DNA from 2 places in the Neobacillus sp. plas4 genome. Region 1 is predicted to be linked to the other one. Evidence: riboswitches for the same ligand, from Rfam matches in the RefSeq annotation. Region 1 holds a riboswitch; the other holds the start of a gene.
What was found. A riboswitch is a leader RNA that binds a small molecule or an ion and turns the genes downstream of it on or off. The one in region 1 is predicted to bind preQ1.
Positions count from the first base shown of each region.

Region 2: it holds a riboswitch for preQ1, as region 1 does, so the genes downstream of both, AC2TFD_RS04955 (QueT transporter family protein) here and queF (preQ(1) synthase) in region 1, are expected to answer to the same signal.

Region 1 covers NZ_CM170152.1:2,399,082-2,414,484, reverse strand. Annotated here, with positions in the region: gene AC2TFD_RS12040 (AbrB family transcriptional regulator) at 1-20, shown strand, start outside; gene AC2TFD_RS12035 (hypothetical protein) at 172-615, shown strand; gene AC2TFD_RS12030 (helix-turn-helix transcriptional regulator) at 617-844, shown strand; gene AC2TFD_RS12025 (DUF4386 domain-containing protein) at 889-1,593, shown strand; gene queE (7-carboxy-7-deazaguanine synthase QueE) at 1,670-2,401, opposite strand; gene queD (6-carboxytetrahydropterin synthase QueD) at 2,398-2,877, opposite strand; gene queC (7-cyano-7-deazaguanine synthase QueC) at 2,881-3,537, opposite strand; PreQ1 riboswitch class I at 3,752-3,798, shown strand; gene queF (preQ(1) synthase) at 3,915-4,415, shown strand; gene AC2TFD_RS12000 (J domain-containing protein) at 4,553-5,083, shown strand; gene AC2TFD_RS11995 (OsmC family protein) at 5,095-5,520, opposite strand; gene AC2TFD_RS11990 (aliphatic sulfonate ABC transporter substrate-binding protein) at 5,610-6,617, opposite strand; gene AC2TFD_RS11985 (ABC transporter permease) at 6,646-7,407, opposite strand; gene AC2TFD_RS11980 (ABC transporter ATP-binding protein) at 7,340-8,182, opposite strand; gene AC2TFD_RS11975 (hypothetical protein) at 8,570-8,755, shown strand; gene AC2TFD_RS11970 (Spo0E family sporulation regulatory protein-aspartic acid phosphatase) at 8,832-9,107, opposite strand; gene cysI (assimilatory sulfite reductase (NADPH) hemoprotein subunit) at 9,307-11,022, opposite strand; gene AC2TFD_RS11960 (assimilatory sulfite reductase (NADPH) flavoprotein subunit) at 11,083-12,873, opposite strand; gene AC2TFD_RS11955 (sirohydrochlorin chelatase) at 13,050-13,775, opposite strand; gene cobA (uroporphyrinogen-III C-methyltransferase) at 13,797-14,573, opposite strand; gene cysC (adenylyl-sulfate kinase) at 14,604-15,203, opposite strand; gene sat (sulfate adenylyltransferase) at 15,216-15,403, opposite strand, start outside.
Region 2 covers NZ_CM170152.1:982,679-998,081, reverse strand. Annotated here, with positions in the region: gene AC2TFD_RS05010 (carbohydrate ABC transporter permease) at 1-881, shown strand, start outside; gene AC2TFD_RS05005 (carbohydrate ABC transporter permease) at 881-1,708, shown strand; gene AC2TFD_RS05000 (ABC transporter substrate-binding protein) at 1,797-3,089, shown strand; gene AC2TFD_RS04995 (SDR family oxidoreductase) at 3,343-4,098, shown strand; gene AC2TFD_RS04990 (globin domain-containing protein) at 4,576-4,968, opposite strand; gene AC2TFD_RS04985 (VOC family protein) at 5,051-5,455, opposite strand; gene AC2TFD_RS04980 (ECF transporter S component) at 5,684-6,235, opposite strand; gene AC2TFD_RS04975 (energy-coupling factor transporter transmembrane component T family protein) at 6,260-7,102, opposite strand; gene AC2TFD_RS04970 (energy-coupling factor transporter ATPase) at 7,095-7,982, opposite strand; gene AC2TFD_RS04965 (energy-coupling factor transporter ATPase) at 7,982-8,842, opposite strand; gene AC2TFD_RS04960 (hypothetical protein) at 9,017-9,511, opposite strand; PreQ1 riboswitch class I at 9,676-9,720, shown strand; gene AC2TFD_RS04955 (QueT transporter family protein) at 9,729-10,214, shown strand; gene AC2TFD_RS04950 (glycoside hydrolase family 3 protein) at 10,281-12,560, opposite strand; gene AC2TFD_RS04945 (response regulator transcription factor) at 13,105-13,878, opposite strand; gene AC2TFD_RS04940 (sensor histidine kinase) at 13,878-15,403, opposite strand, start outside.

The DNA.
Region 1 (15,403 bases):
AGGAAAAGCCTATTAGGTGATGAAATCACATCGAATAGGCTTTTCTTTTGCTTTTAAATTCATGTTTCCTCTATTTATGTAATCTTCACATTACTTCATGTCAACTTTTCTTTACATGGTGCATATAATATTTTACCAAGTGTAAAAGTGACCATACAGGAGGTGTATACCTTGACCTATCAAGAAAAGAAATGCATTGTATCATTTATCAGTGCGATACTCATTTTCGGAACGTATTGCTTGTACATGTACCCGCGGTACCCAGGAAGTCTAGAGTCGCCGGAAACCTTTCGCTATTGGGGTTCCTTCGTCCTCATTCTTCTAGTGTTTTCAATCGTCGCGCATATCATGATTAGTATTATATTTACGATCATCTATCGAATTACCAGCAAAGAAAAGGAACCTGGCTTTGCGGATGAACTGGATAAGTTAGTTGACTTGAAAGCGAATCGAAATTCTTTTTTTGTGTTTATCATCGGCTTTCTACTTGCAATGGGATCGCTTATTATCTATCAGCAGTCACAGGGGATGTTTATTATCCTAATCATCTCAGGATTCATTTCCGATTTAACCGGATCACTTACAAAATTTTATCACTATCGGAGAGGAGTGTAAGATGGGCAAAAGTCTTGTTGGCAATCATATCCGTAAATTACGATTCAATCATAATGAAATGACTCAGCAGCAATTGGCTGACAAGGTGGGCGTAACAAGACAAACCATTGTCGCACTTGAAAAGGGAAACTACTCCCCCTCGCTAGAACTGGCCTTTCGTATTGCTCACGCCTTTAACTTACCGTTGGAAGAGGTTTTCTATTATGGGGACAACAATAGTAATCTATAGGATTTATGATTGTTTTGAATTTATTTTAAAAAGGGGATAACCATATGAATTCAAACAAAAAAGCAGCAAAAATGGTCGGAATACTGTTTTTACTTGCAGCATTTACAGCGGTAATAGGTCTTAATTTATACAATCCAATCCTTAAAGATCCCGACTATTTACTTAAGGGTGCTGAACACGCCAATCAGGTGATACTAGGAGCGGTTATGGAGTTAATTCTTGTCGTTTCAGTGGTTGGTACTGCTACTACCATGTTTCCAATTTTAAGAAAGTATAATGAAACAATCGCTCTTTGGCATGTTTGTTTCAGATTTCTTGAAGGTGTTATCATTACGGTTGGTGTAATCAGCGTACTTTCACTATTGACCTTAAGCCGTGAATTTGTAGCGGCAGGCACATACGATACCTCCGCTTTTCAAGCTTCTGGGACTGTATTAAAAGCAGTACATGATTGGACATTTATGCTTGGTCCCCTTTTCATGCTAGGAATCAATACACTGATGTACAGTTATATATTCTATAAATCCAAACTCGTACCCAGGTTTATATCAATCTTGGGTATTACGGGAGCAACTCTTGTTTTTATCTGCGCGTTGTTGGTCATGTTCGGTGTATTCCCTCAAATTTCTTTTTGGGGTGCTATTTTTGCGATACCGGTAGCAGCGAATGAAATGATTTTAGCAGTATGGCTCCTTGTTAAAGGTTTCAATGAATCTGCCATTTCTTCACTGTCTGCAAAACCTAAATAAGATGGGTTTAAGAAGAAGAAAACTCGCGAGAAGCGAGTTTTTTTCTCTCTTCATTAATGTTGTTTGGCTTATGCTATTATACACCGCGTTTATTACCCCAAAGCAGAGCATGTAATTGAGGTAATACTTTGACATTGTTAAAGTGTGGGTCAGATACGACACAATTGACCAACCACTCATATTTTAATAGAAGCTTTTGAATTAATTCTTGATTATTGCCATTCGTGATATCATCGTTGCCAACCTGCAGATAGAATGGAATACCTTCATATCTTTTATGAACCATTTTAGCGTATTCCAGATCAGCTTCATCAAAGATAACAACTTTCATACTAACATTCTTTTCAAACTGGTTTTCATCCAAATTTTCAAAAATTGAATCTAATATTTCAAAATTCGTCTTCATCGTAGAACTTGGAGGCTTAGGAGAAATGGTGAGTTCGTCGATACTCAGAAACCAATCCTGCCATCTGCTTCCCTGTGTTTCAATTCCTATTTTTATCTGCTTTTCTTTTAATAAATCAATGAATGAATCTAAGTTTTTTAATAGTGCTGGGTTCCCACCTGATATAGTCACAAAGGAGAAATTATCTCCGCCAATGCGCTTTAACTCTGCCCAGATTTCTTCGGCAGTCATTTGTCTGATATCGTCTTTGCCACTGCCATCCCATGTGAAGGCTGAATCACACCAGCTGCAGGAATAATCACAGCCAGCAGTTCGGACAAACATCGTGACTTGGCCAATAACCATCCCCTCGCCTTGAATCGTGGGGCCAAAGATTTCTAAAACTGGAATAATCGTACTCATTCTTCCATCCACTCCCTTCTCGCCTCTGCATAGCTGGAAGGTGTCTCAAACAAGCGGACAAATTCTACTCTAGCACCAAAGAATTGATCCTGTCGGTCCTCTTTCGTTAAGGCTTCTTTCATTTTTTCATAAATCCAGACGACGATATTTTCAGCCGTGGTATTCATCAGCGGTAACGTTTCATTTAGATAACGATGATCGAGGTGAATTTCAATTTCATTTTTCCAAATTTCCTTAATATCTCCGAAATCCATCATTAAGCCTCTTTCATCCACAAAACCACTGATTCCGAAGATTACTTTATAGGTGTGGCCATGTAGGTTCTTGCATTTGCCTTCATAGCAATGTAGATGGTGGGCCGCGTCAAAGGTAAATTCTTTACTGACTAATACGCGCTTATTATGATATTTGAGCTCATTAAGCTGAATATCTTCATCAATTTTTTGTAGTTTATCGACGATTCTAAAGCCATACATGTCTTAAAACCTCCTATTTAGAAAGTCATCGAGTCCGCGTTTTCTTAATACACATGCCGGGCATTCCCCGCAGCCGTCGGAAATTACGCCATTATAGCAGGTTAATGTTTTTTCGCGTACAAATTCAAACGCTTCTAATTCATCGGCTAAGGCCCATGTTTCTGCTTTATTTAACCACATCAGAGGAGTGTGAATCACAAAGTTATCATCCATGGATAGGTTTAAGGTAACATTAAGCGATTTGATAAAAATATCACGGCAATCTGGATAGCCGCTGAAATCTGTTTCGCACACACCTGTCACTAAATGCTTTGCACCAACCTGACGTGCTAATACGCCGGCAAAGGTTAAGAATAAAAGGTTTCTTCCCGGAACAAACGTTGAAGGAAGTTCACCATTTTCACCGTCTTTAACTTCAATATTTGAACGTGTTAAAGCATTGGGTGCTAGCTGATTCAATAAAGACATATCTAAGATATGGTGTCTTACACCGAGTTCATAAGCTATATTTTTGGCACATTCAATCTCTAAACTATGCCGTTGATTGTAGTCGAAAGTGACAGCTTCCACCTCTTTAAATTGTTGTAATGCCCAAAATAAACAAGTAGTGCTGTCCTGCCCGCCGCTAAATACGACAATGGCTTTTTCATCTTTTAACATGTTTAAGGAAACTCCTTCCAAAATAGAAAAAGCCGTACCCCAAGATAGAAGTACCGCTTCATCTTAGTTTTTTTAACGAGGGGTGCTAGAACCTCTATTGATTTATACTGTTAGTATAATACCATAATAGAAACGAATATTGGGTATTTAATTTTTCATTTGACGTTTCTGCCAGTCTCCTTTAATATATGTAGAAGATAATACCCGTACTTGAACGGGAGAGGTTCATAGCCGATACCCTCTATAAAAAACTATGGATACATGACTCTATGCCATGTCCATACCGGACATGGTTTTTTTGTTCTTTATCCAATTAGTAGTTATAGATTGATTGCTTGAGCTTCCTAGACCATAAATTTTGACTTGGAGGTTTCTTTATGTCAGGACGCAGCCACGAAGAAGGCTTAAAAGATTTAACACTATTAGGAAATCAAAATACTAAATACTCGTTTGAATATGCACCTGAGGTTTTGGAAGCAGTCGATAATCTTCACCCGGATCGTGATTATTTCGTGAAATTTAATTGTCCGGAGTTTACTAGTTTATGTCCGCTTACCCATCAGCCGGATTTTGCAACAATGTACATTTCATATATTCCCAATCAAAAAATTGTCGAAAGTAAATCTCTAAAACTATATTTATTTAGCTTCCGCAATCACGGTGATTTCCACGAAGATTGTGTCAATATCATCATGAACGACTTAATTAAATTGCTGGACCCACGCTATATTGAGGTTTGGGGGAAATTCACTCCACGTGGCGGTATCTCCATTGATCCTTGGTGTAACTATGGCAAACCGGGTACCAAATACGAAGAAATGGCTCATTTCCGTTTAATGAACCATGACCTGTATCCAGAAAAAGTTGATAATCGTTAATTTCCTCTCCCTTGGCTGACACGCCAAGGTTTTTTATTTGTAATGAAAATTAAATAGTCTTGTAAATGTTTGAAGGTTTTTCATATGTTACATTGAATGAGTAGTTTAGTAGACGAATGAAAGAATGAGATGATCATATGTTAAATATTAAAGAGGTAACTGAACAGCTTAGAGCTACGGGAATTACAGATAGTGAACAGGTTGTTATCCGCTGGATTCTCGATGGTAAACTTAAGGCAAGAAGGACCAAGCACCTAAACCTTGAATACTCAATTCATCCAGTCGATTTAGCTTCGTTTATTTTGGAAAAGAAAATTGAGGACAAAACAAAGAAATTCGGTGTAGATTTTCATCAATGGGAAAAAACCTTTAAGGAGAATCAAACATTCAAAGAGGAAATTGAACAATTAAAAACGTCTATTCGAATTGAACAAGCAAAGAATCGATCACTAAAAAAAATGCTTAAAGCGGAGTATACTTTATCGGACTCGCCTCCCCTTACTTTGGCCTCTCTAGTAGGTCTTGATTCAAATGAGGATCCAGAAATCATTAAGAAAGAATACAAAAAATTATTAAAAGCACTTCATCCCGACCGCGGCGGAGATGAACGACTTTTTAAAGTGTTTTATGATCATTACACAAAGATAAAGGATCCAGCAAAAAGCTGAATCCTTTTTTCTTATAAAGTTTGATCTCCCTTAATCCCATTAATCGAATAACTTGCTGCGATATTAGCACTTAATGAATGGGATACAGAACAGTATTTGTCTTTGGATAATTGGATAGCACGGACTACTTTTTCTACCGGCAGGTCCCCTTCAACTGAATAGTGGACATGAAAATCAGTAAATTTCTTTGGTTCTGTGTCTGCTCGAGTTCCCTCTATTTCCATCTTAAATCCTGTTAACTCTAAACGCATTTTTTTCAAGATCATTACAATATCGATTCCTGTACAACCGGCTAGGGAATACAGGAGCAGCTCTGTTGGTCTTGCTCCGCTATTTTGTCCGCCAATCTCTGGCGCTGCATCCATTCTTAATTCATGCCCGGATGGTGTTGTACCAGAAAAAGCCATATCCCCTTGCCATGTAATCGTTGATTTCAAACTTACCAATCCTCCCTCTATGTATTTCATCCCTTATTCTACCTTAAAAAAAGGTTTTGAACTCGTAATTGAGTCCAAAACCTTTCAAATTACTTAAGTAATGATAAGTCTATCATGCCTTTTATATCGTTGCTTGGAATATAGCCAGCCTCTTTGCTGATGTCTGCCATTTCCTGAATCACCTTTTCATTTACCTCTGTTGTTACAGCAAGACGTGAGAACGCTGCGTCTACTTCATCTTTATTTAATTCTTTCCCTGTAAGATCTTTTAAGTGCTTGATGACAATTTCTTTTGCTTCTTCTGGATTGTCTTGAATGAATTGTACTGACTTTTTGTGAGCGTCAAGATATTTCTGTGATAAGTCTTTGTTTTTCAAGAAGTCTGCTCTTGCTGCAACCACTGTATTGGTAGATTCCTTGCCCCAAGCAAATTCATCCCAATCAAGAAGCAATTTTCCGTTTGCTTGGTTTTCAATTACATAACCCCATGGTTCCTGTGTTGCTGCTGCGTCTACTTGCTTTTGGATAAATAAAGAAGCTGTATCAGCTGGTGCTGCAGCAAATAAATCTACTGTACCACCACTCGTCTTCGCTTTTAAGTTAGCCTCTTTTAACGCTTTTCGCAGCATAACATCCTGCGTGCTTCCAATAACCGGGATGGCTACTTTTTTACCATCTAAATCTTCAAGCTTTTCTATGCCGCTGTGTTCAGCAGCAACTAGGACAGCTCCACCATTCACAGCACCAGAAATAAGGTGATATTCCTTATTTTTCACATAAAAGTTAAGCAATGGACCTGGTCCAACTGTACCAACATCAATCGCTTTTGTAGCCATTGCTTCCATAAATAATCCGCCATTCGCTACGGTTTTGGTTTCAATCGCTACATCTTTCCCAAAGGCTTCTTCAAAATAACCTTGTTCAAGTGCTACAATCGTTGCGATATGCGTTAGATTTGGAAAATAACCAATCTTAACGGTCTTTGCCTCTCCTCCATTACCTTTTCCTTCATCTTCTTTCGAGGATTGGGCACAACCGCTTAGCAGTCCAATAAATAAAACTGTGACTAATAGATAAAGCATAGATTTTTTAAACATTTTTTTCTCCCCTGGCTTTATAATTTTTTTAAGCTCTTTTTCGAATACCCCATTTTACTTCTACATTCCGTTCAAGCCTTGAAAAAACGACATTATCGACAATTGTACCGATAATCGCAATGATAATCATGACCGAAATAACTAAATCCATTTGACCGAGTGAACGACCCATTTCAAGCAGCTGGCCAAGTCCGCCGCCGCCGCCAAGAAGTTCTCCGGCCATTAAAGCACGCCATGAGAATGCCCAGGCAATCCGCAGCCCTGAAATTATTTGCGGAATGGATGCTGGAAGGATTACAGTCCGAAGGAAATGAAAACCACTTGAACCATAAACCTTGGCAACTCGCTGATAAAGCTGAGGTACATTCTTGAATCCGCTTGTTGCGTTAACTGTCATGGTCCACGTTGCACCGATTGTAACAATAAAAAGAATCGAAAAATCATTTAAACCAAACCAAATGATAGCTAGTGGGAACCATACAATACTTGGAATCGATTGAAGAGCCGTTACCACAAAACCAAGTGTATCTTCGACCAGTTTATAGCGCCAGATAAAGTACCCTAATATCAACCCGACAACAATTGCAATCGTAAATCCGAGGAGGATACGCCCCATACTTATACCTATAGCCAGCGTAATTTGACCACTTATTAAGCCATTAAAAAGTGTGTCGAGTACTTGCGTCAGGCTTGGGAACATAAAATCTGGAAGGCTGGAAAATCTAGATGTGACTTCCCATATCACCGCTATCGCCGCGATGAAGATGATCCGTCTTAAAGCTGTAGTCATCACCCATTTCCTCCTTCAGCACTTTTTCAATTTCTTCCTGTAATATGGATAAAATTCTTTGTTCCGTATTCACTGTCACACTATCCGGTGTAACTCCGTCCTTCATCGTTGGTACCGAAATGATTTCTTTAATTCGACCTGGCCGGGTTGCAAAAACAACGACTTCCTCGGATAAAAGAACTGCCTCTCTTATATTGTGAGTGATAAAGAAGATCGTAACTTTTGTCTTCCGCCAAATATCAAGCAGCTCTTTATGAAGCACCATTCTTGTCTGCTCATCAAGCGCCGAGAACGGCTCGTCCATTAACAGGATGTCAGGCTCCATTACTAAGGCTCTTGCAATGGAAACCCTCTGTTTCATTCCCCCTGACAACTCATGTGGATAGGAATTTACGTATCGGCTGAGGTGAACCATTTTTAGAACATCAAGCGCTTTTCTCTTTGCCTCTTCTTTTGGCATCTTCTTTAGATTGAGTCCGTAGATTACATTTTCTAAAACAGTCAGCCATGGAAATAAACCTGCTTCTTGAAAAACTACTACTCTTTCAGGCCCTGGTTTTGTAACCGCGTTACCATCAACAGTGATTTCTCCGCGATCGGCTTTATCAAGTCCCGCTACTAGGTAGAGTAATGTAGATTTTCCACAGCCTGATGGTCCAACAATCGAAACAAAGCTGCCTTTTTTAACCTTTAAATTTATTCCATCAAGAACTTTCACGTTTTCTTTTCTATCATTAATAAAGCTTTTCTCAATTCCATCAATGGTTAAATACAACTAAATTCACCTCTTTTTAATTCCAAGTAAAACTATTGGTTTTATTATATTATAAAGAAAACGGAAGTCAACAATTATTCTATCATTCTGTTAAATTTTCTTTTATCTTCTAATATTTCCCCATTTGTGAAGTTAAATGAGTAATAGAAAAAGTGCTGATTCCTCCTTTAGAATCATCACTTTCTAATATTTTTCTACATATGACCATCCATAGTATTAAATTCCCGTCGTTATTTGCAAAAACATTACTATTTGTTAAAGAAACTGGAGATTTGTGTAGATAAGTTTTTTACATTGTTAGCAGGAGAAACTAGCCTTTTTCTAAAATTATTAAAGTAGATGAAATATTCGTCTAGCTCGTTAATAAGTTGAAAGGTGGTCATTGCCATGAGCCAGGATATTACCCTACAACAAATTGCAGAAGGTGTACCGAAGACACTATTGTATGCATCTGATAGAGACATTGAAGGATTCCAAAAAATCATCGAAGAAACCATAAAATTAAGAGAAGCACATAGAAACTTGCAAAAAATGGTTAAAAACTTTTCAACCACGGCGATTCAGCGTACGTAATAGGCAAGAAAAAAAAGACCCATCTATATCAGATGGATGGGTCTAAATCTATCTTTATTGGAATACACTTATAAGGTTAAAAGAATTTATTTCCCTTATAAGGTTGTAAAAATTTGTAAGGTAATGCCGTCCATTTTATCAAATGCTGAATATAAGCGACAAAACCTTCTAGTAATAAGGGCGGCTGTGACGTTCCTTGGTTGCTTGTTAACCTTCTATAATCATTAAGCAGTTCATCTAGTTCCTGACTGCATAAAACCGTTTCTTCGCATGATAGTCCTTTTGACATTCCAATTTTAATCATTTCGTTCCTTTTTTCATTAATTGCCATTTCTAACTCTACTTTATTCATAACAAAAACACACCTCTAAATCAGTAATAATTATCTAGATGTTTTCATTTAATTGTCATGAATTGAATTATAGCATTTATTTACTACTATTTTATTGTTTCGATAAAACAAGTTAAAAAGTGACAAAACTAGACGAAGTTTAAAATTTCTGAATTTTTATAAAACAAAAAGGAGACAAAATTTCTGTCTCCTTTTTGTTTTAAGCATGGAAGTTTGTGCCATCTGTTGTAGCTTGGACAATGCCAGCTCGAATAACAAAATCACCAAAGTGCTCGTTTTCGTCACGTTCCTTTGCATAACGGGATAGAATGACTTTTAGTTCGCGTAAAATTTCTTCTTCACCGATATTTTCACGGTACATTTTACTTAAGCGGCTGCCATCATGAGCGGCTCCTAAGTACATATTATATTTGCCTATTGCCTTCCCGATAAAGCCAATTTCTCCTAGCGCATGACGGGCACAGCCGTTCGGGCATCCTGTCATACGAATGGTTATTTCTTTATCTCGAAGACCGTTTTCATCAACAATATTTTCGATTTTGTCGATTAGACGCGGCAAATAACGTTCTGCTTCAGCCATTGCTAAACCGCAAGTCGGCAGAGCAACACAGGCAATCGAGCTTCGTCGGAGAGCTGAAATATGCTGGCCATCCGTTAAGCCATATTGTTCAATTAATTCACTAATTTTCTTCTTTTTCTGGGCTGATACATTGGCAATGATTATATTCTGGTTAGAAGTCAAACGGATATCACCTGTATGTATCTTGGCAATTTCCCTTAAGCCTGTCTTCAACTTATAATCATCAAAATCTGCCACACGTCCACCTTCAACAAACAGTGTTAAGTGCCATTTTCCATCAATGCCCTTCACCCAGCCATAACGATCGCCGTTGTTGTCAAAATGATAAGTCTTAGCTTCATCAAGACTCCAGCCCAGGCGCTCTTCTAGCTCTTCCTTTACTGTTTCGAGCCCTAAGCGGTCAACGGTGTATTTGAATCGAGCGTTTTTACGCTCGGAGCGGTTTCCATAATCGCGTTGGATGGTAATAACCTTTTCAGCCACATCATAGATTTGTTCTGGTTTAACAAAGCCGATCACCTTAGCAAGCTGCGGATAAGTCTCTTTGTCTCCATGAGTCATACCCATTCCGCCGCCAATTGCAACGTTAAAGCCGGTAAGCTTTCCATCTTCGACAATCGCAATTAAACCGAGATCTTGTGAGAAAACGTCAATATCATTAGATGGCGGTACAGCTATACCGATCTTAAATTTACGCGGCAGATAAAGCGGTCCGTACATTGGTTCTTCTTCTACTTCCGGTGTTCCAGCCACTTTTTCTTCATCCAACCATATTTCATGGTAAGCTCTTGTGCGCGGTAAAAGGTCATTACTCAATTTTTTCGACCATTCGTATACTTCCGCGTGAACCTCAGACTGATATGGATTCGAAGCACACATTACATTACGGTTTACATCTCCGCAAGCTGCAATTGTGTCTAGAAGAGCTGCATGAATTTCCTGGATCGTGCTTTTCATATTCCATTTCAAAATGCCATGCATTTGGAATGTTTCACGTGTAGTTAATTTTAACGTCCCATTGCCATATTTTTCTGCTAAGTCATCCATGACAAGCCACTGTTCCGGAGTAGCCACACCACCTGGCATACGAACACGGAGCATAAACTGGTAAGCAGGCTCTAACTTTTGCTTTTGTCTCTCATTTCGGAGATCACGGTCATCCTGTAAGTAGCTGCCATGGTGTTTCATTAGGCGGTTATCATCATCTGGAATTCCTGCACTGATTCGGTCAAGCATAACTTCTTTTAGTGTTCCGCGTAAATAATTACTCTCACTTTTAATACGCTCTACATCGCTTGGCGTGCCGTCCGGTGCCTTTAATTTTTGCTTCACCATTTATGAATAAACTCCTTCCACTACTGTATCAATAGTGCTTTTTTCTTAAACTTTGTTGTATCAATATACATCGCGCTGGTATCGTTTTTGCTGCTGCATATCTGCTAAATAGGCTTCCGCGTCTTCACGACTCTTGCCGCCTTCTGTTTCGATAATTTGAATAAGTGTCTGATGAACGTCATGTGCCATGTTTTTTTCGTCACCGCAGATGTATATATGAGCACCTTCTAGTAACCATTGGAATAATTCCCTGCTTTGCTCTAACATCCGGTGTTGTACATAGACTTTTTCAGCTGTGTCACGTGAAAAAGCAACATCCATCTTTGTTAGTACCCCATCTTTAAGCCACTTTTGCCATTCAGTTTGATACAAGAAATCTGTGACAAAATGCTGATCACCAAAGAACATCCATGACTTGCCCTCTGCACCTAATTCCTCCCGGTCTTGCATAAAGGAACGGAATGGCGCCACCCCTGTTCCTGGTCCCACCATAATAATCGGGGTATCAGGACTCTCTGGAAGCTTAAAGTTTTCGTTGTGCTGAATGTATACCGGAACACTATCTCCTGCTTGTAAGCGTTCTGCGGTAAAAATAGAGCAGACACCTTTTCGATCACGGCCATTCGCATGATAACGAACCGCACCGATTGTTAAATGGACTTCCTCTGGATTCGCAGATAAGCTGCTAGCAATCGAATATAATCGGGCTGGCATTTTTCTAAGAATCGAAACAAATTCTTGAGGAGAACTATTCCAAGGTCCAAATTCACGAACCACATCGAGTAAATCGTGCCCTTCAAGGTAAACTTTTACTTTTTCACTGTTATTTACAAGCTCCTCTAAGTCGTTATTTGAAGTAAGCTTAGCAGCTTTTTCTAGCAGCGGTTTTGTTAATGTCGTAATTTCATAATAAGTAACGAATGCTTCTCTTAATGAACGAACCTCGCCTTGTTTATTAATCGTTACGCTCTCTTCTCCGTTCCATTTTAATTCCTCAAGAAGAAGGTCAACTAGGATTGGTTCATTTTCTGGATAGATTCCTAGACTATCACCAGGTTGATATGTTAACCCCGAACCTTCAAGTGATAGCTCAAGATGTCTTGTCTCTTTATTGGAACCTCGGCCATTTAGATTGAGATTTTCAAGAACTTCTGCTCTAAACGGATTGGTTCTTGAATACGTTGACTCTACTGTTTGAGTAGCAGCTACTTGAGTTAGTGCAGAATTTCCGCCCTTCGTTTCACCTAGGCTGCTAATCACTCCTTGCAGCCATTCAGCAGCTGGTTCATCGTAATCTAGGTCACAATCAAAGCGTGGATATAATCGTGTACCTCCTAGTTCCTCTAAGCGAGCGTCAAATTGTTTTCCTGTTTGACAGAAAAATTCATAAGAGCTATCGCCAAGTGATAGGACAGAAAAATTAAGTTCATCAAGCTTCGGAGCACGTTTACCATGAACAAATTCATGGAAGGTAAGAGCATTATCCGGTGGATCTCCTTCTCCGTGTGTACTGACGATAATTAATAGATTTTTAACTTTCTTAATATTATTTGGCTTAAAATCGCTCATAACAGAAACGGTTACCTGGAACCCTTTCCCTTCAAGCGTCTTAGCTGCCTTTTTAGCAAGTCCCTGCGCATTGCCTGTCTGAGAACCATAAAGAATGGTCACTTCTTTTGAAGCTGTTCCCTGCTGGTCCGGTGCTCCTAGAACTGGAGCTAATGGGGAAGCCGCACCGGCGAGGTACCCACTTAACCAAACTTTTTGCGATTCAGTAAAAGTAGGTAAAAGACGATTTAGGAGTTCCGCCTGCTCCTGATTAAACGGACTGTTTATTACCTGAAGTTGCAACATTATCCACCTCACTATGGAATTTAAACCTATCTTACAGTATTTTTAGAGGCTGTTCTATTAAAAATTGGTCTTATATGTGACAAGTCCTCTATTTACATGTTCATGGGTAATTATTAATTTTTTATAGTTACCTAATATTTTTATATACCAGCCTTTTGGTTACACCGGTTGTTCTACTCATCCAGTGCGCGCTCAATAACAATATCCTCAATTACCCGGTGCATACTTAGTGGAGCCGTACACAGGATCCTTTGACCATCTTTTTGACGGGAACGAACAATTTTGTTTAGTTCTCCAAGAAGGAGTCCGGTAAACAACATATATGGAACGACAATTACTCTGCCGGCCGCTCCTTCAGTAATCGTCTCAAACCCCTCACTTACCCTTGGTTCTGTTGCAGCAAAATAACAGACAGAGACCTTTTCAGCTCCGAGCCGTTCTCCTATTCCACTTGTAATCCTTCTGAAATTTACATGGATATCTGGATCACTGCTTCCCACACCAACGATTAACAACCGATCCTCAGGAAATACCGTTCCTGCAGAATCCTTTATTAATTCTGCAACAGCATCCAAAATAACTTCCTGAACACCGAATGGGTTCTTTATTTTGACCGGAATAGTAGGATATTTGGCCAACAAGCGTGATAAGGCTTCCGGAATATCCCGTTTATAATGCCCCGCTGCCAAAAGAAACAGTGGAACAACGTCTATTTCTGTTGCACCCTGTTCTACACACAATTGAAAGCCTTCTTCAATCAGCGGCTCTGTCAATTCAAGGAAACTGAGTTCCTGAATGGGTACTTCAATTTGTGCCTTAACCTTATCAATAAAGGCTCTAATTTCGACCGCACCTTTTTTGGAGCGTGTACCGTGGCCGATATAAAGAATTGCTTTCATACAATGTGCTCCCTTCCACTGTTACCGGTTCGCTACTGGTATATTTGGTACAATTTCTTCCTGGAACCAATTCAATTTTTTGTGTAACGTGACGACCTCACCAATGACAATCATGCTTGGATTGGTAATCTGTTCTCTTGCCACCACATCTTCAATGCTCTCAAGCGTTCCAACAACCACCCGCTGGTCGCTTAATGTTCCCCAATGAATGAGAGCAATCGGAGTTTGTGGAGATTTTCCGTTTACGATTAATTGCTTGGTAATCGTCGATAGATGAGATACTCCCATATATACGCAAATCGTATCTACACTCTTTGCCAAATGGGCCCATTGGTGTTCCGCTTCGACATCACCAGCTTGGTGACCAGTTATAAAGGCGAAGCTTTTGCTTAAAGACCGGTGGGTAACAGGGATACCTGCATATGCGGAGGCGGCGATTCCGGCGGTAATGCCTGGTACGATTTCAAACGGGACATTATGCCTTTTACATTCCTCTGCCTCTTCCCCGCCACGTCCAAAAACAAAAGGATCTCCTCCTTTTAACCTGACAACCTGATATCCCCTTTTGGCATATTTCACTAAGAAATGATTAATGGTCTCCTGCTTCATTGTATGATAATGTGGAAGCTTGCCGCAATAGACAAGTTGTGCTCCTTCCTTCGCATTCTCTAAAAGTTCAGGATTTACCAGCCGATCATAGAGGATGACATCAGCTTGCTTGAGGCAGCGCAACCCTTTTACTGTGATTAAATCTGGATCTCCCGGACCCGCACCTACTAAATAAACCTTGCCAACCATTGATCAACCATCCTTTCTTACAAACTCAAATTAGAGAATATGCTTATCTTGAAGGTAATTAAAAATTTGATTTACTGCTTCTTCTACTGTTAATAGGTCAGAGCGAACGGTGACTTCGGGATGCTCAGGTGCTTCATATGGGGAATCAATCCCCGTGAAATCTTTTATTTCCCCACGGCGCGCCTTGGCATAAAGCTGCTTTGGATCACGCTTTTCACACTCTTCAATGGGACAGTCAACAAAAACTTCAATGAACTCATCTGCCTCAAAAATCGCACGAACCTGCTCTCGGTCGGAACGGAAAGGAGAGATGAAGGCTGTTGTGACAACTGCACCGCTATCGACAAATAATTTGGCTACTTCGCCTATTCTTCTAATATTCTCAGTCCTGTCATGGTCAGAAAAACCAAGATCCTTATTTAGTCCATGACGGATATTATCGCCATCAAGTACATATTCATTTATACCCTGACGGTACAAGGCACTTGATACTGCGTTGGCAATTGTTGATTTACCAGAACCAGAAAGTCCAGTAAACCAGAGGACACAGCTTCCATGTCCATTTTGAGCATGACGGTCAGATTTGGTAACCGTACTATTATGCCAAGTGATATTCGTTGCTTTCATCATTGTTTCTCCTCCTTAAACCATCGCCTTTTCTTCTTTCATGCCTTCAATCAGGACTTCGACCACCTCTTTACGGCTGAAAGTGGCTGGTGGCAGTTCACCTGCACGAAGCAATTCTCTTACTTTTGTTCCAGATAGAATTACTCGATCTTCGCTCTTATGCGGGCAAGTTTTATCGGAAGCCATACCTTCACACTTCGTGC
Region 2 (15,403 bases), 1.4 Mb from region 1:
TGAATAAGAAGAAATGGAAGGAAGCAGGGTTATTTACTTTATTTGTAGGACCTGTTTTATTAGCTTTTATCCTTATTGTTTTAATCCCTTTCTTTACAGGCATTTATTATGCCTTTACCGATTGGAACGGAGTTACAGGTTCGGTCAAATGGGTGGGTCTGGATAATTTCAAATACTTATTTACCGAGGACAAGCAATTTCAACAGTCCTTCATTCTTACGACAAAATATACAGTCGTTGCCATTATCTTAACAAACCTTATCGGGTTTGGATTGGCCTTACTAGTAGCGCAGAAGTTAAAAACTAAGAACGTTTTACGTACTGTGTTCTTCATGCCTAACTTAATTGGTGGATTGATTTTAGGATTTATCTGGCAGTTTATTTTTGTAAAAGGTTTTGCTTCCATTGGTGAGTTAACGGGGATCCCTCTTTTTGAGCTAGCATGGTTAGGGGATGCCAAGACTGCATTTTGGGGAATCGTTATCGTCAGTGTTTGGCAGGGTGCAGGTTACATTATGATTATCTATATCGCTGCCCTCCAGAACGTACCGCAGGAGTTAATCGAAGCAGCAAGAATTGACGGAGCGAATCGCTTCCAAGTCCTTCGTCATATCACAATGCCGCTTGTTGCACCAGCCGTAACCATTTGTTTATTTTTAACCACCGCATCATCCTTTAAAGTCTTTGATGCAAACCTGTCATTGACAAACGGTGGTCCATTTAAGTCAACAGAAATGCTGGCGCTTAACATTTATACAGAAGCGTTCGTTAATAACCGCTACGGGATTGGTGAGGCAAAAGCATTAATTTTCTTCATTATTGTAGCAGCGATTACCATTCTTCAAGTTACGATTTCTAAGAAAAGGGAGGTTGAATCCTAATGGGCAACAGGTACACATGGAGAACATCTATTGTTGAAATCCTTGCAATCCTGCTCGGTCTTATTTTCTTAGTCCCATTCTATTATGTGTTTTCAAACTCCTTGAAACCATTTGCTGAGATTTTAACCAACACATCGGCCTTGCCTAAAGTGTTAATGTTTGATAACTATGTAAACGCATTCGAAAAATTAGAGTTTTTAACCGTATTTAAAAATTCATTAATCATTACCATTGGCAGTAATATCGTTCTCGTAATCTTTTGTTCGATGGCTGCGTATATGCTCGTTCGAACCAAAAAGAAAATCAGCAATATCATTTTCATGACATTCGTTGCTGCGATGATCATTCCATTCCAATCGATTATGATTCCGCTTATAAAAACGGCGGGGAACTTGGGACTTTTAAACAGCTTATGGGGACTTATCTTTATGTACCTTGGCTTTGGCTCTGGAATGACGATCTTCTTGTATCACGGTTTTATCAAAGGAATTCCGTTAGAGCTTGAAGAAGCTGCCATTATTGACGGCTGTTCACGGTTTGGCGTGTTCTGGAGAATTGTTTTTCCATTATTAAAACCAATTACGGTCACCATTGTTATCTTAAACAGCTTATGGATTTGGAATGACTTCTTATTACCATCCTTAGTGCTTCAAAATCCAGAGTTAAGAACGATTCCATTGGCAACTTTCTTCTTCTTTGGGCAGTATACAAAGCAATGGGATTTAGCACTTGCAGCATTAGTAATCGGAATTATCCCATTATTAATCTTCTTCTTTAGTATGCAAAAACACATTATCCAAGGAATTACCAGCGGTTCTATTAAGTAATTTGTTCGGGGAACACCTTTTTGCTGTCTTAAATAACAGACAGCAGAGATATAAAAATATATCATTATTATTCTAGGGGGAAAACCAAATGGCATTCAAAAAGTATTCAATCGTTGCAGGTTTACTATCCGCTTCACTACTTTTAGGCGCATGTTCTAGTGACAGTACATCTGGAGATAAAAAAAGCAGCGGTGGTAAGGACGATAAAGTAGTAGTTGATATCTTCCAAGGGAAAGTTGAAATTGCCGACCAGTTAAAAGCTTTAACTGATGAATATACAAAACAAAATCCAAACGTGACGTTTAATATTGAAACAGTAGGCGGCGGTGCGGATGGTTCTGCAGCTCTGAAAGCTAAATTCGCATCTAATCAAGCACCTGATATTTTTACAAATGACGGTGACCAAGGAGCTCTAGTATGGCAAGATAAATTTGAAGATTTATCTGACCAGCCTTGGATAAAGGATACCTTTGAAGGTACTTTAGATGGAATGACAATCGATGGAAAAGTATACGGTATGCCTTTTAATATGGAGGGATATGGTTTTGCATACAATAAAGAGTTATTTAAAAAAGCCGGGATTACGAAACTTCCAACGACATTTTCTGAGTTAGAGGAAGCTGCGAAACAGCTTGATGCAGCAGGCATTACACCATTCTCAATTGGATATGCTGAATGGTGGGTATTAGCTAATCACGGGATGAATGTTCCATTCGCATACCAAGAAGATCCAGATTCTTTTATCAAAGGTTTAAATGAAGGCACTGCTAAAATAGAAGGAAATAAAGAATTCGATAATTTCTTTAAGCTATTAGATTTAACAATGAAATACGGCAACAAAAATCCTTTAACCACAGACTACAACACTCAAGTAACACTATTTGCTACAGGTGAAGCGGCAATGATTCAGCAAGGTAACTGGATTCAGCCAATGCTAGATAAATTAGATCCAAACCTAGAAGTTGGTTTCATTCCATTAGCACTTAGTGATGACCCAGCTCAATCAGATAAATTAATGATTGATGTACCAAGCAACTGGGTTATCTATAACAAAGCACCGGAAGCAGACAAAGAAGCTGCCAAAGATTTCTTAAACTGGATGGTTACATCTGAAGAAGGTAAAACAGCATTGACGAAGGAATTTAAATACATTCCAGCCTTTAAAACAATTGAAGCAGCCCCAGAAGATATTGGTGCTCTAGGTGCGGACCTTCTTAAATATTCAAAAGAAGGAAAAGCCTACCAATGGCAGTTTATGAAGTATCCTGATGGAGCAGGTCAAGAATTTGGTGCAACCCTGCAAGCATATGTAGGCGGCCAAAAAACAAAAGAAGAAGCCATGAAAGCACTTGATGCAACCTGGGCTAAATTGAAAAAATAAAAATACTAAAAAAGCACATCAATAGAGTCTGATGTGCTTTTTTTTCAAGCTATCCACATTAAAATCATGCATCCGAAACCAAATTTAGCTATGCGCAACTAAATTCAGTCATCCGCAACTAAATTTAGCCATGCGCAACTAAATTCTAGACATCCGCAACTAAATTCAAGACATCCGCAACTAAATTTAGCCATGCGCAACTAAATTTAACTATCCGCACCTATAATCATCAGACTTTAAGGGAGGTATTTTTATCTATAATCTAAATGGCAATATTGCATTAATTACAGGAGTCAGTAATGAAAATGGGATTGGAGCAGCTATTTGCAAAAAATTAGCTTCTGAAAGAGTAGATATATTCTTTTCTCATTGGGGTTCTAGTACCGATTGGGTAAAACACTTTAAAGACAGCATCAGAGAATATGGTATTCGTTGTGGAAGCTTAGAAGTCGATTTGTCTGATCCAAGTGCACCATATAAGTTGCTGGATGATGTTACTGCTGAACTAGGTTCTCCTGCCATTCTCGTTAATAATGCAGCACATTCAACAAGAGATGGTTTTTTGAATTTAGACGCTAAAACCCTTGATGATCATTATGCTGTAAATATGAGAGCCACCTTTCTATTATCAGTTGAATTTGCACGTCGTTTTAGACAATCCCAAAAAGCAAATGGCAGAATTATTAATCTTACATCCGGGCAAGCACTTGGACCAATGATAGGTGAATTGGCATATGCAGCAACTAAGGGGGCTATTTCTGCCTTTACTCTTACCTTATCCGCTGAGCTTGCCCCTCTTGGTATAACTGTAAATGCAGTAAACCCTGGTCCAACGGATACTGGTTGGATGAATGAAGAAATAAAGCATGCATTGATGCCAAAATTCCCTTTAGGACGAATTGGAATTCCTGAAGACGCTGCTAGCCTAGTTGCATTCCTTGCAAGCGAAGAAGGTCAATGGATTACAGGACAGGTATTGAATTCAGAAGGAGGTTTTTTAAGAAGCTAGGGTTTTATTAACAAAAAAGGGTGACCAAGTTTTTTGGTCACCCTTTTTATAGGCTGTCGAGAAAATAATGACAGTCACGATTTTGTTTATAAATTAATTCACTGCGTATTATATAGGTGGATCGCACTGATTTGTCCTAATCCTTCTAGCGGCTCGCAACGATTTGTCCTCAAGACCCCCTATTAAGGACTAATCCTTCTGGCGGCTCGCAACGATTTGTCCTCAAGACCCCCTATTAAAGACTAATCCTTCTGGCGGCTCGCAACGATTTGTTCTCAAGACCCCTTATTAAGGACTAATCCTTCTGGCGGCCCGCAACGATTTGTCCTCAACCTGCATTTACAATATTAAATAAGTAATCGAGAAAAACACCATTTCTCGAAAACCTAAATTGACCATAGAGGTCTATTCAAAGTACTTTAGTAATTCGTCGCTCAGAAAAAAGGGTGACCAAGTTTTTGGGTCACCCTTTTTACTCTATTCTTTATCCGGACTATTAACCATTATTCCAGCTACCTGCGTTAACCGATCATAAAAAGCGAGCCCTGCTGGTTGATCATAAAGGCCAATCTCTTGAAAGGCTTCCTTCATACAGCGAAGCCAGCATTGTGCTCTTCTTGGAGTAACCTCAAAAGGAAGATGACGATGTCTCATGGCGGGAGGACCGAATTCCTGGCTATACAGAGCAGGACCACCTAGAAATTGCGGAAGAAACATTCGTTGCTTCCTCATAATTTCCTCCATATCCCCTTCGAACAACGGTCTTAATTCAGGATCCGCATATACCCTAGGGTAAAAAGCAGCTACAAGTTTATCAATGGTTTCCTGCCCGCCGATTTCACTATAAAGTGATTTAAAATTATATTCCATACCCACACCTCTTTAATTCATTGCTTTCTTTAGATTATAAAGATAAGTGCGACGGTTTTTCGTGATTTATATCACACTTTTTTTAATTTTCGCTTGGTGCTACTAGTTCTACTTTGATACGATCTGGATCTTCAAAATAAACAGCGTAATACTCGTTTCCTCCCGCGTATGGATGCTTGTTTTGATATAAAATTGGGATTCCTTTCTCTCTTAATATCTCGGTTATTTCATTAACATGTTCCTTAGACCTAGCATGAAATGCAAGATGGTTAAGCCCTACTCTGCAGCGATGATAGGGAATGTCCAAAAATCTTTCTTCGGCTTGTACAAAGACAAGATAGGTTTCCCGGTATTTCCAGCTAATGCCGGACTCCCATTTTTGAAATTGTTCGTATCCTAATTTAGGTAACAACCAGCCCCAAAATTCGATACTTCTAGGAAGGCTTGATACATATATCTCAACATGATGTAACATACTATTCCCCATTTATCGTTCATTTAACGTCTTCTCAAGATTGAAGATATTTTAGCATTAAAATACTCATTAAAAAAGGGCTAACCTGTACTCACGTCCAAAAGTGACAGGTTAGACCCTTAAAAAGTTTTATAATTTTTCACCGCTAGTAGCAATGACATCCTTATACCAGAAGAATGATTTAAAAAAGGATGCAATTCATTAATCTACAAAACGGTAAAACACGGAAAGAATACTGGATTATAAATCCTCTGAAATTCTAGATTTTTTCCGTTTACCAATTTGTTTCCATGCCAAGACGACAGCTAGTGTCACAATTGTACCTACGATGGCTTCAGGAATCCCACTGGTAAGGGCAACCGTCCAAGCTACCCCGGCCGCCATATAACCTCTCACGACAGCCATTGTTAAAACGAGTGCCGTATTTGTTAAAGTTCCTAAAAATGCTGCGGCACCAATGGCAAGATACTCGCTTTTCTTGCGAATCCCAACGTACACAAGCCATGCAATAACCCCAATAAAAAGCCGCGGCAGTATGGCAACTAATGGATCCTTAAATAAGGGCACCGTTGCATTTAAGAAAGATGAAACACCAAATATTAGTCCAACAATTGCACCCACAACTGGTCCTTGCATAATCCCCCCAATAATAGCAGGAATATGCATGATGGTGGCATTTCCAGCCGCCGTAGGGACAGGAATATATCCAATACGGGTTACCCCTAAAAGAATAGCAATCGCTCCAAGGACACCAGCAATAACAATATTTCTAACCGTTAATGAACCCTTCATTCTCTTTCTCCCCTTAAAATTTATCTAATATGGAAATGGATAAAATAGTAATAGTAAAGATACTAGTATCCCAAAAATTAATATAATATAATCTCGTCCAAGTGCTTTGTAAACCGAATAGGCACTTCTATCATTCCCGGGTGTATAGCAGCGGGATTCCATGGCTAAGATGAGATCCTCTGCTCTGGATAACGCAATCGTAAATAAAGGGATAATAATCGGAAACATATCCTTTGTCCTTTGAATGATTCTCCACCATTCACCGGAACCGAAATCTGCTCCTCTGGATGCTTGTGCCTTCATCATTTTTTCCATTTCAATCGCAAATGTTGGAACAAACCGAATTGCAATGGTAATAATTAATGAAATTTCATGGACAGGAAACTTCACCTTTTTCAAAGGGCTTAAGAGACTTTGAATGGCATGGGTTAACTCCGTCGTTGAAGTTGATAATGTAAGAACACTGCTTAGTAAAATAATTTCCACAAACCGTACGGCTGAAACAATCACCAAACGAATACTCTCACTCGTAATCAAGATAAATCCATATTCAAAGAATACTGTTCCGCCAGAAAAAACATTTCCTTGGAAGATCAGCTGCAGGACAGCTAATAGAATGATAAAGGGAATAGCCGGCTTGATACCTGATAAGCCATAACTGATTGGTATTTTGGATGCCCAGAATAAATAAATAGATAATAGCAGACCGAAAGCATTTCCCAAATAACTAGTATTGAGAGCTATGGCTAAAACCAGAATGGTGAACACGAATAGCTTTATTCTCGGGTCCAGCCGATGGATAAAGGAACCCGTCGGAACGTATTGACCAATAGTAATATTTCGTGATAGTTCAAATTCACTAGCCATGATTCTCCACCTCTCCACCATTGGTGAGAACCTTTACAATTTCGTTTGCTGCTTCTGAGACCGTAAAAGCAGCAGTGTCTACATGGTAACCCAAGTCTTTTAACCGATATAATACCTGTACCGTTTCAGGTGTTCCAATTTGATATCGCTGAAGGTTATCCTTGTCAGTAAAAATTTCCTCTGGCGTCCCTGATAGCACATCCTTACCATTTGCCATTACATAAACTCTGTCTGCTAAATAAGCGACTTCTTCCATATTGTGTGAAACGAAGATAACCGTTAAGTTTTCGATTTTATTTAAGGATTTTATTTTATCCAACAACTCATTTCGAGACCTTGGATCAAGGCCAGCTGTCGGTTCATCAAGAACCAAAATCTTAGGCTTTAACGCTAAGATTCCAGCGAGTGCTACTTTACGTTTCTGCCCTCCGCTTAAGGCAAATGTTTGCCTGTCCTTCATTTCATCAAAATTCAGGCCGACCATTTCCATCGCCCATTTAACTCGTTCCCTTACTTCCTTCAAGGGCAAACCAAGCTTAAACGGTCCATAGGCAATGTCATCACCAATCAACTTCTCAAATATTTGGTCCTCAGGATTTTGAAAAACAAGGCCAACCTTTCTTCTTAACGCTTTTATATCAAATCGTTTTTTCGATAAATCTACTCCATCAATGATGACTTTCCCTGAATCAGGACGGATTAGACCATTAAAATGCTGAATTAAGGTGGATTTCCCTGATCCGGTATGCCCTATAATCGCAATGCATTCCCCTTCATTGACGACCATACTTGTCCCCTTTAGAGCCTTATGCTCCATCGGAGTTCCTTTCATGTAAGTATGACCTAGATTTTCTATCTCTATCATTGGCTTTCCAGGCATCAAACCATCTCCCTGCTCCTTGCTTGTGATACTCTATTTACTTCTTTAATCAGTTCATCTTCTTGGATTAACTCATTTGAAAAAGATGAAATTTGCTGATGGACCTTTTCAGCCATCTGGTTAACGGCTGGTACATCAAGCTGCAGATCCATAAGTACTTGTTTATGTTTAAAAATATCACGAGGTTTACCGTCCATTACAATTTTACCATCTTCGACCACAATAATCCGGTCTGCTTCCGCTGCCTCGGACATGCGATGGGTTACGGTAATAATCGTCATTCCCATCTTATTCAGCTGCCGTATCGCCTGAAGGACTTCATTTCTGCCAAACGTATCGAGCATGCTTGTAGACTCATCAAATACGATGCAATCCGGTTTCATCGCGAGCACTCCCGCAATAGCCACTCTTTGCTTTTGTCCTCCAGATAGGTGGTGCGGTGGTCTTTTTCGGAATTCAGACATTTTTACAACCTCTAACGCTTCATCAATTCTTTGTTTCATCTCTGCCCTTGGTACTCCAGTATTTTCTAACCCAAAGGCTACGTCTTCCTCCACGATGGTCGCAACAATTTGATTATCTGGATGCTGAAACACCATACCAACACCTTTACGAATAGCGAGCTTTTTGCTTTCGTCTTTGGTATTATAGCCTTGCACCCAAACATCGCCCGAAGCCGGTGTCAATAGCCCATTAAAATGCTTGGATAACGTTGACTTACCAGATCCGTTATGACCAATAATCGCTAAATATTCACCTGGGAAAATGGAAAAAGAGACATTTTTTAAAACATCAACAGCAGAGTTTTCATTGATCTTATATGAAAAAGATACATCATCAAAAACAATAATCGGTTTCATCCAGTCCCCCCTCTCACTTTACTTTATTAATATTCTGAATATTATTCAACCATAGTTATGTTTTCATTAGAAATATAATAGCACGAAGTCTTCAATGGGGGTATTCTGAAGTATTAAATTATTTTTTAAAATAGTAGCAAATCATAATGTTTTGAGCTTCCTATCGATAATAAGTTACGAAAAGATTCTTGTAAGCAGTGATTTCGTTTTATTAGGTGCTACTTTGCTGTCTATCAGCCATTGAAATCCATACATAACGACGGCATTGGCTGTTAATAAAAGTAGAGCTTGATATTCTTTCAATTTAATCAGAGATACAACGCCTAACTTTTTTAACCAAGCGACAAAAATATAGACATGAAAAAAATCTACTCCAAGATTAAGGAACGTATAACGCAGAAATTTACCATATGTATATTTTAGGATCCATATTGCTCCTACAAAAAAAGGTCCTGCGATAAATGGTATTTCCGCCATTGAATTCGGGAATATTTTTGGATAAACTCTCCACCAGCTCTTTCGGTGAGCATAAACACACTGCCCCCCAAATAAAATGCCAATAAACAGTGAAGTAAGGGAAAATCTTTTTAATGCCTGCCTTCCAAGGAATGGTACCGTCATCCACGGCAATATCATGATAACCAGCAAAAGCTTCCTTCTAAAATCCATCGATCACAAATCCTTTTTTACCTTTTAGAATGCACAAAAGGGGAAAATTTATCCAGAATTTTTACATAAAATATACTTTACTAACATAATTTATTAAATGAGGATAAACTTATAACTTCTTGTTGACTAGTAGAATGATATATACTAGTATAGTATTTTGTCAATAAAACGTGGTTCGAGAACCTCCCACGTAAAAAAACTAAGGAGATAATTGAATATGAAATTAAAAACACTTGTCGTAAACGCGATTTTGGCAGCTTTATATATTGCTGTATCCGGATTAATCGCACCCTTCGGCTTCACAAATGTGCAATTTCGTGTATCCGAAATGTTTAACCATCTAGTCGTTTTCAATAAAAAATACATCTTCGGAATCGTTTTGGGTGTATTTTTTAGCAACCTATTCTTTTCACCAATGGTTGCCTATGACCTCATTTTCGGTGTCGGACAATCGGTAATTGCCTTGACCATTACCATCCTATCCGCACGTTTTATCAAAGGAATTTGGACCAGAATGGTGCTCAATACGGTAGTATTCACCTTCACGATGTTTATTATCGCCTTTGAATTAAACTTGGCATTTGAATTGCCATTCTTCTTTACCTGGCTCACTGTAGCAGCAGGAGAATTTGTTGTCATGGCGGTGGGTATGCCAATAATATATTTTATTAATAAACGAGTTAATTTCGAAAAAAGGATATAGATAAAAGAGATGCTGCTTCAGGGAATGAAGCAGCATCTCTTTTTGGATTCAAACTATAGTTTTGAACTATTTTTTTACGTTTTCACCGGCATGGTCAGGTTTACCAACAGCTTTTCCGTTGTTGCCATCGCTGTAAGAAAGACCAAATCCGTATTCATATTTGTCACCATTTTTATTTACATATTCGAAATCTGCATATTCTTCAGGTGCAAAGCTTGGAACATCTCCGACTTCCTTTTCTACCGCTTCTGCACTAGCTGGAATAGCGAATGGAAGTTTTCCTGCAGGTTTGAATTTTCCAGTGATTACATCAAATACTGCCTCTTGCAGAGTACCAAAAGTACCAATTAATGCAGCAGCATTTGGTTCAAGTTCGTTAATTAACCATTGGTTAGTAAAGTTTACCGCAGTAATTGTTGGAACAGCTTTTTGAATTTCAATGATTCGATCTAATTCAAGAATACCTGTTGTTTCATTAACATCAATACGTGGGTTATTATCCCAGTTAGATTGAGTTGGTTTAATATATAAATATGCATGAGTTGCTTGATCAACACTATCTACTAACGTAATGTTAGGGAATTTTTCTTTGAGCATTTTCTTTAAGTCCGCATTAAATGCAGCAGTTTGTTTTGCTGATTCTTCATTAATAGTTTTTTGAGGATTTGGATTATTTCTTCCTGGAGCAACTCCAATAAATCCTTCAACATATAGTTTAACATCTTTTAACTTTCCATTCGTTAATGGTAATAGTTTTTTACCACCATCGATTTTATCATTACGCATGAGAACGACTGACTTTTGATGTGCTTCATATGCTAATGCTCTGTGTTCTTCATTGTTCGCAGCAGCAATAGCTTCAGCAGGATTTACATATGGGTCTTCAAATAAACCTAGTGTCATCATTTCTGATAGCGTATACGTAATGGATTCGTCAACTTTTGATACATTTACTAAACCTTTGTTAATTGCCTCAATTACATACTCTGGATTTGCACCACCTGAAATAATATTGGTTCCTGCATTTAATGCTTTGGCTACTTTTTGTGCATTAGGAATTGGATTTCCATCTTCATCAACTAGGAAGCCCCATGCGCTACCCGCAACTGCACCCGAGTCAGAGTTAATATATCCTTGGAAACCAAGACCTTCACGTAAGTAATCTATGATTCCTTTATTTAGAGTCATACCAACTTCTTCAAATTGCTGAGTTTCACTATACGGTTCTAAACCTTGATCAGCACTATCGTTACTTGGATATGCGTAATAAGGCATTACCGATGCTACACCAGCTTCAATCGCTCTCTGGAAAGGTGGAATGTGATACTTTTCCATGCTTCCTTCAGTAGGGTAAATGTTAAAGCTGCCGTTTGCAAAGTGAGGATCTTGTCCATCATCACGAGCTCCACCGCCAGGGAAGTGTTTAACTGTGATAGCTACACTGTCTGTACCAAGTTTTTCAGTTTGGAACCCTCTGACGATCTCATAATTCATGTCACCAACTAATTTTGGATCTTCGCCGAATGTCTCCTCAATTCGTGCCCAAAGTGGATCTGTTGCAACGTCAGCCATATATCCATAAACCTTACGAATACCAGCAGCTCTCCATTCCTGACGGGCAATTTCCGCAAACTCACCAACAGCTTCTACATCCCGTGCCGCTGCTAAACCTAATGTTCCTGGCCAGAAAGTATGTTGATCCTGAACATTCGTAATATTTGTATAATCTGTTGAGGCAGAGTTTCTTGGATTTGAAGTAATCACAACCGGAATACCTAATTCTAGACCCTCTGCTAATTGTTGCATTTGGTTATTATAATTGGCAATATCGCCTAAGTTTTGAGTTAGACGGTATATAACATGGCGCATTTGCTTGTTAATAACATTATTTGCATTTGCTTCGGTTACAAATTTCCCATCTGCTCCTGGATCAGCCACTGGAGTGTGAGTAGTGATATACATCAATCCAGCTTTTTGCTCAAGTGTCATTTTACTAATCAAATCCGCTACACGCTCCGAAACTGGCTTTCTCCAGTCTTCGTAACCATCTAAGCTTTTATTTCTATTTGCATCTCTAAAATATTTGCCGTTAATTTCAAGAATAAGATCTTGAGTTGCTACTTCAATTTCTGGTTGACCTTCAGCTTTTGGAATTTTATAAGTTGTAATTGAACCCCGGCCAGCATAAGGAGTAGCTTCTCCTTCTTCACCTGTGTACCCTTGGTCATCTGCAAAAATTGCCTGTGGTCCAATAACTGGAGCAACTAATGATAGAGTTAGTGCGGTTGCGAGAAGCTTTTTTCTTAGTTTAGAAGATTTTCTAATTTGTTTTGATAATGAAGCCATTTTTCTTCCCCCTTTTTTATATTGAATGCGTTTACAAATTATGTCTATGTTCAATATATAATTAAGATTAGACGACCAAGTAGTGAGTTTTTTTAGGTATATTTGTAGTTTTTTTATATTTAGAATATTTAGATAATAAGACCTATGACTATCTTCCTTCTTATGCAAATGCTGTAGTTATATTTATCTATTGAGTTCCTCTCTACTAAAGAAAGCTTCTTTTTAACACAGCCTAAAAAAAGGCTGTTTTCGTAAACTTTGTTGCTTTCTGTACGATTTACCATTAAATTAAAAGGCTACTTCTAAAAAGGTTTGATGAATCTAAGAGGCATGTATCGAACCAGAAGTAAACAGACAAGCTTGATCAAATTCCGAGTCAAGGTGTCCGAACCAGAAGCAACTTCAGACAAGCTTGATCAAATTCCGAGTCAAGGTGTCCGAACGATATGCGGCTTAAACAAAAATAATAAATTAATAACCTATAATAAAAACAACAATCTTTGCCAAAACAGTCAAAAAAAGAATCAGAATATAAGTTTCTGATTCATCTTATCTTATTTAATTTTCCATCACCCGTTTTGCTTTTGATATTGCGATACTCTGATGGAGAACATCCCACTATTCTCTTAAAATTATTACTAAAATAGGCTAAATCAGAATATCCTACTCTTTCAGCGATTTCTGACATCCTTAAGGTTGTATGATGCAATAAACGCTTACTCTCTTCGATTCTTAATTCTGTTATATAATCAACAAATTTTATATTAAGCTGTTGTTTAAACAGCTGGCTAAGGTAGCTGGGATTGATATGAATACTCTCCGCCACTTCTTTTAACGTGATTTGATCTAAAGGCGTTTTCTCTATATATTCCAAGACACGGTCAATCGTCGATAATGGGAGATTATCTTTTTCAGAAACAATCGTTTTACTCGTTAATTCTTCATTGCTAATTTTAGTTAACCATTTCTCCAAACAAACCTTTAATTCCGTTTCTTCAATTGGTTTAAGGAGATAATCCGTAACACCACTCCGCATTGCTTGCTGGACAAACTGAAACTCATCATGGACAGAGATTACAATAACATCATATGCCCCGTTTAGACTACTAAGTTCCTTAACCAAAGTAAGTCCATCCATAATCGGCATTCGGATATCCGTTAGTACTAGGTCCACCTCATTCACTTTAATCCAATCCAAGGCTTCCAATCCATTTTGACATTCGTGGACTACTTCCAAGGGAAGATTCAATTTATTTATGGTCCACTTAAGAGCAGTCCGTACCCATCTCTCATCGTCAACTAACAAGATTCTTTTCATTACATCTCACCTTCATCACTCATTTCCTTCATAGGCAGCACCATCTCTACCACTGTTCCTACTCCCAATTGACTCCTAATACTTAGTCCATAATCTTGGCCAAACACGTGATGAATCCTTTGCTGAACATTTAAGATACCGATGTTTTGTCCATCATAGTTTGCTGTTTTTTGATTAATTTTTTTTGTAAGATCATCTAAAATATGGTTTGGTATCCCAGTACCTGTATCTTCAATTCGAATCATAAAAGAAGACTCAGAATGGAGAACGACGGAAATGGTAATCCTGAATTTTTGAATAAATTGACCATAGGCATGAACAAAGCAATTTTCAACTAATGGCTGAAGTGAAAATTTTACAACCTGCAGCTGAAGCGCCCATTCTGGAATATTTATTTCATACTCAAATCGTTCCTCGAAGCGAAACTTTTGAATCTGCAGATACGTTTTACAAAATTTAATTTCCTCCCCTAGACTTACAGTTGACGAATCATTTTTAAGATTATAGCGGAGAAGCTTTGCCAAAGAAAATGACATAATGGCAATATTTTCCTGATTTTCTTCTAATGCCATCCCTCTAATGGTTTCTAAGGAATTGTATAAAAAATGCGGATTCATTTGGGACTGAAGCATCTTAATTTCAATCTCCTTTTGTTTAAGTGACATTTCCGTTTCACGTAATTTAGAAACATATACTTCTTCAAGCAGGTTAGAGAGTTTTTCAACTGTATTATTAAAACCCGCTGATAGCTGCCCAATTTCATCATTTGATTCCACTTGTACCCTGCCGCTTAGATTTCCGATTTCTACTTCCTTCATAAACCGCTTTAGGCGCCGGATAGGGCGAATGATGCTGGTGGCAAAAACAAAACCAATTGAATAAGCAATGGTCAACGAGATTAAGATTGTCACGATAATGGTGTTTCCAATTTGTATAATTCCCCCCGTTAAATCTTTATAGGGTACTGCTGTAAAAAAGCCCCAGCCTAGATTCGGGGAATATGTATAGGTAACAAAATCCTTCCGCTTATTCTTTAATATTTGTGTCCTGCTTTCTTTATTTTGAAGTTGTAAGAGCTGGCTGAACTCAACCTTTGTGCCTAGCTTTGTATAATCGGGATGATAGACATAATGCCCTTTGGCATCTAATATAAAGAAATATCCGTTTCTACTAATGGTTACTTTGTTTGAAATTTCTTCAATTCTTCTAAAATTTATATCCATAATGAGCATTCCGACAGGGAGCAGAGTATCCGGATTGTATAATCTTCTGACAAGTGAAATCACAGGCTGTTCTTTATCCTTAAGTTTAAGAGTTCGGGTTACTAACATTGGCATTCCGTTTAACGGTACAGATGAATACCAATATTCTCCTTTTATTTTTACCGAAGGATAGAAATTCCTTAGCCCGAGCGTATCAATGACAATATCATCATCCACTAAAACGGTGATATTCGATATATCCGCACGAGAATACGCTGCATATTTCAAGGTATTCCGTGCCGCTTCCACTACATTAGCATTCT